3 regions of the Kitasatospora sp. NPDC058162 genome follow, and region 2 is predicted to be linked to each of the others. Evidence: riboswitches for the same ligand, from Rfam matches in the RefSeq annotation. Region 2 holds a riboswitch; each other region holds the start of a gene.
The links. Region 2 has a riboswitch for cyclic di-AMP ahead of ACFVXG_RS06325 (transglycosylase family protein). Riboswitches for the same ligand answer to the same signal wherever they lie in the genome.
Positions count from the first base shown of each region.

Region 1: another riboswitch for cyclic di-AMP. It lies ahead of ACFVXG_RS44580 (M23 family metallopeptidase); the one in region 2 lies ahead of ACFVXG_RS06325 (transglycosylase family protein).
Region 3: another riboswitch for cyclic di-AMP. It lies ahead of ACFVXG_RS07215 (transglycosylase family protein); the one in region 2 lies ahead of ACFVXG_RS06325 (transglycosylase family protein).

Region 1 is NZ_JBHVUS010000060.1:11,059-14,321, reverse strand. It holds gene ACFVXG_RS44590 (GNAT family N-acetyltransferase) at 1-37, opposite strand, end outside; gene ACFVXG_RS44585 (hypothetical protein) at 80-1,039, shown strand; gene ACFVXG_RS44580 (M23 family metallopeptidase) at 1,105-1,953, opposite strand; cyclic di-AMP (ydaO/yuaA leader) riboswitch at 1,966-2,124, opposite strand; gene ACFVXG_RS44575 (YiaA/YiaB family inner membrane protein) at 2,321-2,611, shown strand; gene ACFVXG_RS44570 (alpha/beta fold hydrolase) at 2,741-3,263, shown strand, end outside.
Region 2 is NZ_JBHVUS010000002.1:640,577-643,839, reverse strand. It holds gene ACFVXG_RS06330 (hypothetical protein) at 1-466, shown strand, start outside; cyclic di-AMP (ydaO/yuaA leader) riboswitch at 945-1,115, shown strand; gene ACFVXG_RS06325 (transglycosylase family protein) at 1,123-2,385, shown strand; gene ACFVXG_RS06320 (hypothetical protein) at 2,592-2,792, shown strand; gene ACFVXG_RS06315 (LacI family DNA-binding transcriptional regulator) at 2,923-3,263, opposite strand, start outside.
Region 3 is NZ_JBHVUS010000003.1:180,629-183,891, reverse strand. It holds gene ACFVXG_RS07220 (cytochrome P450) at 1-1,163, shown strand, start outside; cyclic di-AMP (ydaO/yuaA leader) riboswitch at 1,374-1,544, shown strand; gene ACFVXG_RS07215 (transglycosylase family protein) at 1,546-2,346, shown strand; gene eno (phosphopyruvate hydratase) at 2,630-3,263, shown strand, end outside.

The sequences.
Region 1 (3,263 bases), on a different contig from region 2:
TCGCGAGCCGGGGGCCGGTGAGGCGTACGGGGACCATGGCTGCCGACCCTACCCGCGTCCGGCGACTACCGTTCGGAGCATGAACGACGAAGACCTGCGGCTCGCCCCGCGCACCAGGGCCGCCGACCTGCTCGCCTGGGCGGCCGGGCAGGACCGCGCGCCGGTGGCCGAAGCGCCGCTGCGCACGGTGCTGGCGCTACTGGAGCTGGGCGAGGGCAGGATGCACGACGGCTGGCCCGAACTGACCTCCGACGCGGTGGAGCACCTGCTGTACGAGCGGCTCCACCTCTACGTCCAACCCGCGCCGGAGGAGGACCCGTTCGCCTACGGCGCGGCCGTACGGCTGCTGGTCGACCACCAGCGGGCCGCGAAGCGGCTCAACGCCAAGCGCCAGGAGCGGCTGCACGCCGAGGCCGAGTGGCAGGGCGAGGTCGCGGTCGGGCTGCTGCGCCGCGCCGACCTGGTGACCTGGCCCCGGCTGTACGCGGTGCTGCTGCACGCCCACGGGGTGGACGTGACGGACCCCGCGGCCGTCCGGGACTGGCTGACCGGCTTCGCCGGGCTCGATGAGGAGGAGCGGCTGGCCTGGTACGGGGCGCTGGGGCCGACCGGCTGGCTGGACGAACCGGACGAGCAGGGCTGGGGGCCGGGCCGGGTGCTGTCCGTCGGCATGGCCACCGACGGCGCGCGGCGGCTGCTGGAGCACGGCCTGATGCGGCGCAGCTACCGCAACCTGGCCGAGTTGAACGCGCTGGGGCGCCCGATGCCGGACGAACTGGCCGGGGGCTTCGAGGAGTTCGAGGCGGCGGCGGCCGAGGCGGCGCTCGACCTGCTCGGCGACTGGACGGTGCCCGGGCTGGCGCGGCTGCTGGTGGAGGAGTTCCCGGAGCTCGCGCCGGAGCCGGGGGCGGCCGAGATCGACGCCTATCTGGCGCAGCTGCCCGCGGCGGAGTCGGCGGAGTCGGTGGAGTCGGCGGCTGCGACGGCTGCGGCTGCGGCGGCGGAGCCGGAAGCTTCGGCGGAGCAGCCGGCGGAGTGAGCCGATGACGCGGAAGGGCCCCGGGCGACGCGCCCGGGGCCCTTCCGTACGGTCTTCGGCGGTGCTTACGGGTTGAGGCCGTGCTGCTGGAGCCAGGTCTCCGGGTCGACCGGGGCGCCGCCGCCGGGGCGGACCTCCAGGTGCAGGTGCGGGCCGGTGACGTTGCCGGTCGCGCCGACCTTGCCGATCTGCTGGCCGGAGGTGACCTTGCCGGAGCCCTGGATGATCGAGGAGAGGTGGCAGTACCAGATCTCGGTGCCGTCGGGCAGGGTCTCGACGATCCGGTAGCCGTACGAGCCGGACCAGCCGGCCGAGGTGATGGTGCCCTGGCCGACCGCGTGGACCGCGGTGCCGGTGTCGGCGGCGAAGTCCAGGCCGGTGTGCAGGTGGGCCCAGTAGCGGGCGCTCTGGCCGTAGTGGGCGGAGAGGTTGTAGTCCTTCACCGGCAGGGTGAGGGCGGCGGCCTTGGCCCGCTCGGCCTCCTCGGCGGCGCGCTTGGCCTCCGCCTCCTTGGCGGCGGCCTTGGCCTCGGCCTCCTGGGCGGCCTGCACCCGGGCGCCCTCCTCGGCGGCGGTGCGCTGGCTGTCGGCCTGCTGCTGGATGCGGGCGGCGAGCGCGAGGCCGGGGTCGGCGGCCAGGGCGACCGGCGCCTCGTCCGGGGTCTCGATGGCGGGCGCGGCGGCCGGGGTCGCGGAGGCGAAGCCGGTGGCACCCAAGGTGGCGGCGACGGCGGTGACGCCGAGCAGCGGGGAGGCTCCGCGGGTCTGACGCGGCATCCGGTGGCGGTTGGCCTCGGCCTCCGGGGCGAAGTCCTCCGGAGCGAAGGACTCTGGGCCGTCCGGGCCGGGGTGGTCGAGGAGCTGGGTACCGGCTGCGGGGCCGGCCGGGTGTGCCGGAGTGTGCGTCGACGCCACGGAGGCGCGCTCCTTTCCTTCCTTCGCGCCTACCGGGTTAGCTGACGGGTTCGGAGCAGGAAGGTCTCCTACGGCCGGGCCGGAGCCCCGCCGATTCACCCCAAGGAACGTGGTTCCCCGGCTCCCTGACCTGCCCGGAGGCCGGTCGGCGGGATTAGGCGACGGCGCACGGTGCCGTCTGGGTACGGCGTTGACGACCGCGCTGCGTTATCAAACGTTAATCCTAGGACGCTCTGATTCCAAGCCATCCGCCCGGGACGGCTGTGGAGCAGGTGATCGGACGTCAACGAACGACCCCTCGACCACCTGGCTCATCTGAGTACTCCTACTCATGTGCGACCCGACCGCCCCACCGCATCCTGGCGCCATGAGCGCACCGATGCAGTCACGGACCACGGCGGCGTACTTCGTCCAGGCCGTCCTCTCCTTCGCCATCTCCGGCACCGCCCTCGCGGCCGGGATCGCCTACCTGCCCGTCGGCGGCTGGACCCGGGCCTTCCTGGGGATCGGCCTCCTCTACACCGTCACCTCCTCGTTCACGCTGGCCAAGGTGGTCCGGGACCGGCAGGAGTCCTCGGACACCGTCGCCCGGGTCGACCAGGCCCGGCTGGAGAAGCTGCTCAGCGAGCACGACCCGTTCAGGGCCGAGGGAGTCTGAACGGGAGGACTTGGACGGTCGGCACTGCTGCCGCCGGCGGCCGGTTCGGACGGGGCGCTTGACGGCTAAGGCTATTAGCCTTAGCTTTATGGCTATCGGCAGCAACGACCGAGCCAGCGGAGGCCCACCATGAACGGCACCACCACCCCGAGCACCCAGTACCTCGACGTCCCCGGCGGCCGGCTCGCGTACGACGACACCCGGCAGGGCGACGGCACCCCCGTCGTCCTGCTCCCCGGGATGCTCGACTCCCGCCGCGCCTACCGGCACCTGCACCCGCTGCTCACCGCCGCCGGCCACCGGGTCATCACCATGGACGTGCGCGGCTTCGGCGAGTCCTCGATCGTCTGGGACGACTACAGCCCCGCCGCCGTCGCCACCGACGTCCTGGCCCTGCTCGACCACCTCGGCATCCAACGGGCCGTCCTGGTCGGGCAGTCCTACACCGGGGCCACCGTGGTCAAGGTCGCCGGCGACGCACCCCAGCGGGTCGCCGGTATCGCCCTGATCGACGCCTTCGTCGAATACCGGGCCAACGCCCTCATGCAGGGCGTCATGGTCGTCATGGGCGCCGCCATGGTCCGGTGGCCCGGCGTCTGGGGCTACTACCTGCGCAAGATGGCCTTCCCCGGCCCCCGCCCCGCCGACCTCG
Region 2 (3,263 bases):
CCGGCTGTTCGCCATCGCGACCGCCGCGGACGGCGTGGTCCTGACCACCGTCGGCGGCGAGGACGCGGCCGCCGCGGCCGGGATCACCGGCGTACTGCTGGCCGCCCGGCTGGCCGTCCCGGTCGTCGCCGCCGCGCTCGACGTGCCCGGCTCGGTCGCCGCGGCCGTCAACCACCTCAAGGAGACCGGCTCCGAGCGCCCGGCACTGGCCCCGCTCGTCATCGGCCCTGAGGCGGACTCCGAACTGCTCGCCACGGCCGCCGAGGAGACCGGCTGCCCGTCGGCGGCGCCGCTCGGCGCCTACCCGACCGTCGGCCAGCTGATCGCCTCCACCTACCTGGCCGCGCTGCCGACGCCGACGGCGGAGGAGCTCGCCGAGGCCGAGGCGGAGGCCGCCGCCACCGGCGGGGCCGGGGAGGGCTCCCGCCGCGCCCACGCGGCCGCCGAAGGGCCCGTGGAGGGCTGACACAGGCCGGTCGTACCCCCGCCGGCCACCGCCGGCGGACCCGCACCACCCAAGGGCCCGGAACGACTTCGTTCCGGGCCCTTTCGACGTGTTCTGATTCGCCCCACTGCAGAACTAAAGGGAGCTAAGCGGGCAATGCCATGCAATGTCCGTTTCCGGCACATTTGTCGATGAAGGGCCGGCGCATTGCCCGGCGCTCGATTCACTGCCGCTCCCCCCGGCTCACCGGCGCACCCCTGTTGCACTCCAACGCTCCGTCATCTCGTTTCTGAGGCGGAGCCAGTTGCAAGAATCCGCCGCGATATTGCTGGAAAACGATCATTTCCGATCATGAATTTCGCGCCATTTGGAGTTTCTCACTAAACCGTGATGTGCATCACAGGTATTTGCAGTTTGAACTTAAGTCTGCTTAACGTGCTCCCCGTTCGTGACCACACGGACCCAGTTCATCCGCGACGCCGAGTCCTGCCGTCGGATGTCCTGGCAAGCGCGAAAACGCATCACGGCAGGAGCGGGGGAACCACAGGTAAGCCGCCCCGGACCGATTTCCGAAACGGTCCAGGGCTAGGGGTGAAGCCGCGCCCACAGCGCGGCCGGGCAACTCCAGCCCGAATCCGACAGCTCACCTCGCAGGCGTGGGAGAGGACCGCGTCTTCATGCTGCCTTCCAACGGCAACCGCCTGTCCAGCCGCACCCGTCGCGTGATCGCCGCCCTCGGCGTCGCGGGCGTCGGCCTCACCATCCCCTGCCTGACCACCGGCACCGCGAACGCCGCCCCCGTCTCCACCTGGGACAAGGTCGCCCAGTGCGAGAGCAGCGGCGACTGGAGCATCAACACCGGCAACGGCTTCTACGGCGGCCTCCAGTTCACCTCCAGCACCTGGGCGGCCTTCGGCGGCAACGCCTACGCCCCGCAGGCCAACCAGGCCACCAAGGACCAGCAGATCGCCGTCGCCGAGAAGGTCCTCGCCTCGCAGGGCCCCGGCGCCTGGCCGGTCTGCTCCGTCCAGGCCGGGCTGACCAAGGGCGGCGCCGCCGCCTCCGTCGACACCTCGGCCGGCTCCGCGGCCGCCAAGCCCGCCGCCAAGCCCGCCCAGACCGGCACCCCGGCCGCGAAGCCCGCCAAGCCGGCCGCGCCCGCGCAGGACCAGGCGCAGGCCTCCGGCGACTCCGCCAACAGCACCTGGGCCAAGAAGCAGCAGGCCCAGGCCCAGGCCGCCGGCTACACCGTGGTCGACGGCGACTGGCTGTCCTCGATCGCCGACAAGCACAACGTCCAGGGCGGCTGGCAGCGGCTGTACGAGCTCAACCGCAGCACCCTCACCGAGGGCCCGGACACCATCTACCCGGGCGAGCAGCTGACCTTCGGTGACGACGCCTCGGCCCAGGCCGACCAGTCCGCCACCAAGTCCGGCTCGGACTTCACCTGGTTCAACCGCTCGCAGAAGGCCGGTCAGGCCTCGAACGGCGGTGCCGTGAACGCCAAGCCGGCCGCCCAGAAGCCCGCGTCGAAGCCGGCCGCCCAGGCGCAGACCCCGGCCGCGGCCCCGGCCGCCTCCGGCAGCATGGCCGCCGCGGTCTCCTTCGCCGAGTCGAAGGTCGGCCAGGCGTACGTCTACGGCGGCACCGGCAACGGCGGTTGGGACTGCTCCGGCCTGACCCAGGCCGCGCTGCGCGCCGCGGGCATCAACATCCCGCGCGTCGCCGCCGACCAGGCCGCCGCCAGCACCCACGTGTCGCTGGACAGCCTGCAGCCGGGCGACCTGCTGTTCTGGTCGAACAACGGCCAGGACTCCGGCGTCTACCACGTCGGCATCTACGTCGGCAACGGCCAGTACGTCGAGGCCGCCAACCCGAGCGTGGGCGTCCGCCTGCAGACCGTCGCCAACTGGGCCCCGGACTTCGCCGGCCGGGTCTGACGTATCTGAGTAACCGCGAACAGCTGACGCCGAAGCCCCGGGAAGAGCTCGCTCGCTCCTCCCGGGGCTCCGGCGTACCCGCGGGAAGTACCCACGCGACGCACCCGCGCGACGCGCCGCCGCCGGAAGCCGAACGCCCGGATTCCGCATGGTCAAACTCCGGCCCGCGGGGCATGCTGCTGCTCTGCACCCGAGGAGGAGTCACCATGGCCCAGGTCACCATCACCCTCGACGCGAACCTCGCGATCGACGCGATGCTGCTCTCCGGCACCAAGAACCCGCAGGACGCCGTCGAACTGGTCGTGCGCGACTACCTGGCCCGCGGCCGCCGCACCGAGACCCGGACCGGCGAAGCGGCCGACGGCCACCGGGTCTCCACCGACCGCCCGGCCGCCCAGGAGGGCTGACCGCCCGCCGGCCGCGCGACCGCCCGAGAAGGCCGAGCCGGCCGCGGGAGCCGAAGGGCCACCACACGCCGACGGGCCCCGGAGAGCAACCGCCCTCCGGGGCCCGTCAGTTGGCCCGGTCCGCCCGGCCTCAGCGCGCGCAGGCCCCGGTGGAGCCCCGCATCACCAGCTCCGGCTGGAACATGAACTCCCCGCGCTGGGCGGAGTTCCCGCCGACCTCCTCCAGCAGCGCGTCCACCGCCGCCGTCGCCATCGCCTCGACCGGCTGGCGGATCGTGGTCAACGGCGGCTCGGTGAAGGCGATCAGCGGCGAGTCGTCGAAGCCGACCACCGACACGTCGTGCGGCACCGACAGCCCGCGCTGGCGCACCGCCCGGATCGCCCCGAGCGCCATCATGTCGCTGCCGCAGACGATCGCCGTGCAGCCCTTGTCGAGCAGCGCGCCGGCCGCCGCGTGCCCGCCCTCCACGC
Region 3 (3,263 bases), on a different contig from region 2:
GGTTGGTGACGAGGTACGCGGACGCCCGGCAGGCGCTCGCGGACGGCCGGCTGTCGAAGAACCCGGCGCACCACAGCGAGCAGGCGCACCGCACCGGCCGGGTGGGCATCCCGGGGGAGCGGCAGGCGGACCTGATGACCCACCTGCTGAACATCGACCCGCCGGACCACACCCGGCTGCGCCGCCTGGTGTCGAAGGCGTTCACCCCGCGCAGGGTGGCCGAGTTCGAGCCGCGGGTGCAGCAGTTGACCGACCGGCTGATCGACGGCTTCGCGCAGCGCGGGTCGGCGGACCTGATCCACGAGTTCGCGTTCCCGCTCCCCATCTACGCGATCTGCGACATGTTGGGCGTGCCGGCCGAGGACCAGGACGACTTCCGGGACTGGGCCGGGATGATGCTGCGACACACGAAGCCGGGCCAGGGTGGCGGCCAACGCGGCGGTGTGGGGCGGGCGGTGAAGCAGATCCGCGCGTACCTGCTGGAGCTGATCCACCGCAAGCGGGCGGACCTCGGGGACGACCTGATCTCCGGCCTGATCCGGGCGAGCGACCACGGTGAGCACCTGACCGAGAACGAGGCCGCCGCGATGGCCTTCATCCTCCTCTTCGCCGGGTTCGAGACGACGGTGAACCTGATCGGCAACGGGACGTACGCGCTGCTGCGCAATCCCGGTCAGCGGGCGCTGCTGCAGGAGTCGGTGGCCCGCGGCGAGACCGCGCTGCTGGAGACCGGGATCGAGGAACTCCTGCGCTACGACGGGCCGGTGGAGCTGGCGACCTGGCGGTTCGCGACCCGCCCGCTGACCATCGGCGGGGTGGACATCCCGGTCGGCGACCCGGTGCTGGTGGTGCTGGCGGCGGCGGACCGCGACCCGGCCCGGTTCTCGGACGAGAACACCCTGGACCTGGCCCGGAGCGACAATCCCCACCTGGGGTTCGGGCACGGCATCCACTACTGCATCGGCGCCCCGCTGGCCCGGCTCGAAGGGCGGTCCGCGCTGGCCACGTTGCTTTCCCGACTGCCCGATCTCCGGCTGGCCGAAACCCCGGAGAATCTGCGCTGGCGAGGTGGCCTGATCATGCGCGGATTGCGCGAACTTCCGGTCGAATTCAGTCCGGAGAGCCGGTCGCCGCACAGCCGTCCTGAGCCGCCGACACGCTGACGTGACGTCGCAAATCCGGCCCGGAGGGCGGTATGAACACCCATCAAACCGGACAAAGACCCGCCGTTGGTAGGCGACCGAACACGGGCCGTAATTTTTGTGTGATGTCGGTGATATGAGCTTGTGATTGGTCTGAGGATCTGTCTAGTCTCCCTGGAGTTCGCAGCTGCGGACCTCGTGCGCGGGACGCCGAATCCTGCCCGCCGCGTCACGGGAAACCGACCAGAACCCTGGGCAGGGGCGGGGGAACCAGGTTTGTTGCCGTTCCTCCACGGCTTGGGGTGAAGCCGCCCGAGCGGAAGCGTTTCCGCACACGGCGGCCGGGCCACCTCCCGGTCCGAACCCGACAGCTCACCTCGCAGGCGTGCGGAGAGGGACCTTCATGCTGTTCGTTGGATCTGGCCGTCATCGCCGTCGCACCCAGGCCGAGAAGGCCATCGCCGTCGCCGGTGTGGCCGGCGTCGGACTCGCACTGCCGCTCCTCTCCGCCACCGGCGCCTCCGCCGCCCCGGCCTCCGCCTGGGACTCGGTCGCCCAGTGCGAGAGCGGCGGCGACTGGGGCATCAACACCGGCAACGGCTTCTACGGCGGCCTGCAGTTCACCTCCAGCACCTGGAAGGCGTACGGCGGCACCGCGTTCGCGGCGCAGGCCAACCAGGCCAGCCGGGCGCAGCAGATCTCGGTCGCCGAGAAGGTCCTCGCCTCGCAGGGCCCCGGCGCCTGGCCGGTCTGCTCCCTGAAGGCCGGCCTGAGCAAGGGCGGCGCCCCGGCCGACGTGGACGCCTCCTCGGACGCCAAGCCGCAGAAGCAGCAGGTCCAGAAGCAGCAGGCGCAGAAGCAGGCGCCCAAGCAGCAGACCCCCAAGGCCGCCGCGAAGCCCGCCCAGCCGCAGCCGGTCCAGCAGTACGCGCCGAAGCACGCCGCGCCGAAGACGGCCGAGAAGCCGGTCGACCAGTCGGCCCAGCAGTACACCCCGAAGCACGCCGCCCCGCGGGCCGCCCAGGCCCCGGCCGCCGCCACGACCGGCCACGACTACACCGTCCGGGACGGCGACACCCTGTCGGGCATCGCCACCACCCAGGGCGTGTCCGGTGGTTGGCAGGCGCTGTACGACGGCAACCGCGGCACGGTCGGCGGCAACCCGAACCTGATCATGCCCGGCCAGGTCCTGCACCTCGGCTGAGCCGTTCCACGGCGGACACGGAGGGGGCCGCGCCCGGCGGCCCCCTCCGTCCGCGTCCTCCGCGTCCGTCCGGACCCGTCCTCGTCCCGGCCCGCCCCGGTGGGACGGGCCGGGACGAGCAGGTGAACTACCGGTGGGTAGCAGGGCCACACGCTGAGACGGAGTCGAGGCCGACGTGGTCCCGGGAGCCCGGGCGGTTAGGCTCTGGTCGTAACGACTCCGCAATCGTCCGGCCTGACAGCACCACCGCCAGCCGGACCCTGCTTCCGCAAGGAGATGCTTCGTGCCGTCCATCGATGTCGTCGTAGCCCGTGAAATCCTCGACTCCCGCGGCAACCCCACGGTAGAGGTCGAGGTCGGCCTCGACGACGGCAGCACGGGTCGTGCCGCTGTTCCGTCGGGTGCCTCGACCGGCGCCTTCGAGGCGCTTGAGCTGCGCGACGGCGACAAGAACCGCTACTTCGGCAAGGGCGTGGAGAAGGCCGTCCTCGCCGTCATCGAGCAGATCGGCCCGGAGCTGGTCGGCTACGACGCCACCGAGCAGCGCCTGATCGACCAGGCCATGCTCGACCTGGACGCCACCCCGGACAAGTCCTCGCTCGGCGCCAACGCCATCCTGGGCGTCTCGCTGGCCGTCGCGCACGCCGCCTCCGAGGCCAGCGACCTGCCGCTGTTCCGCTACCTGGGCGGCCCGAACGCCCACGTCCTGCCGGTCCCGATGATGAACATCCTCAACGGCGGCTCGCACGCGGACTCCAACGTCGACATCCAGGAGTTCATGATCGCCCCGATCGGCGCGGAGTCCTTCTCCGAGGCCGTCCGCTGGGGCGTCGAGGTCTACCACACCCTCAAGGGCGTGCTGAAGGAGCGCGGCCTGTCCACCGGCCTCGGCGACGAGGGCGGCTTCGCGCCGAACC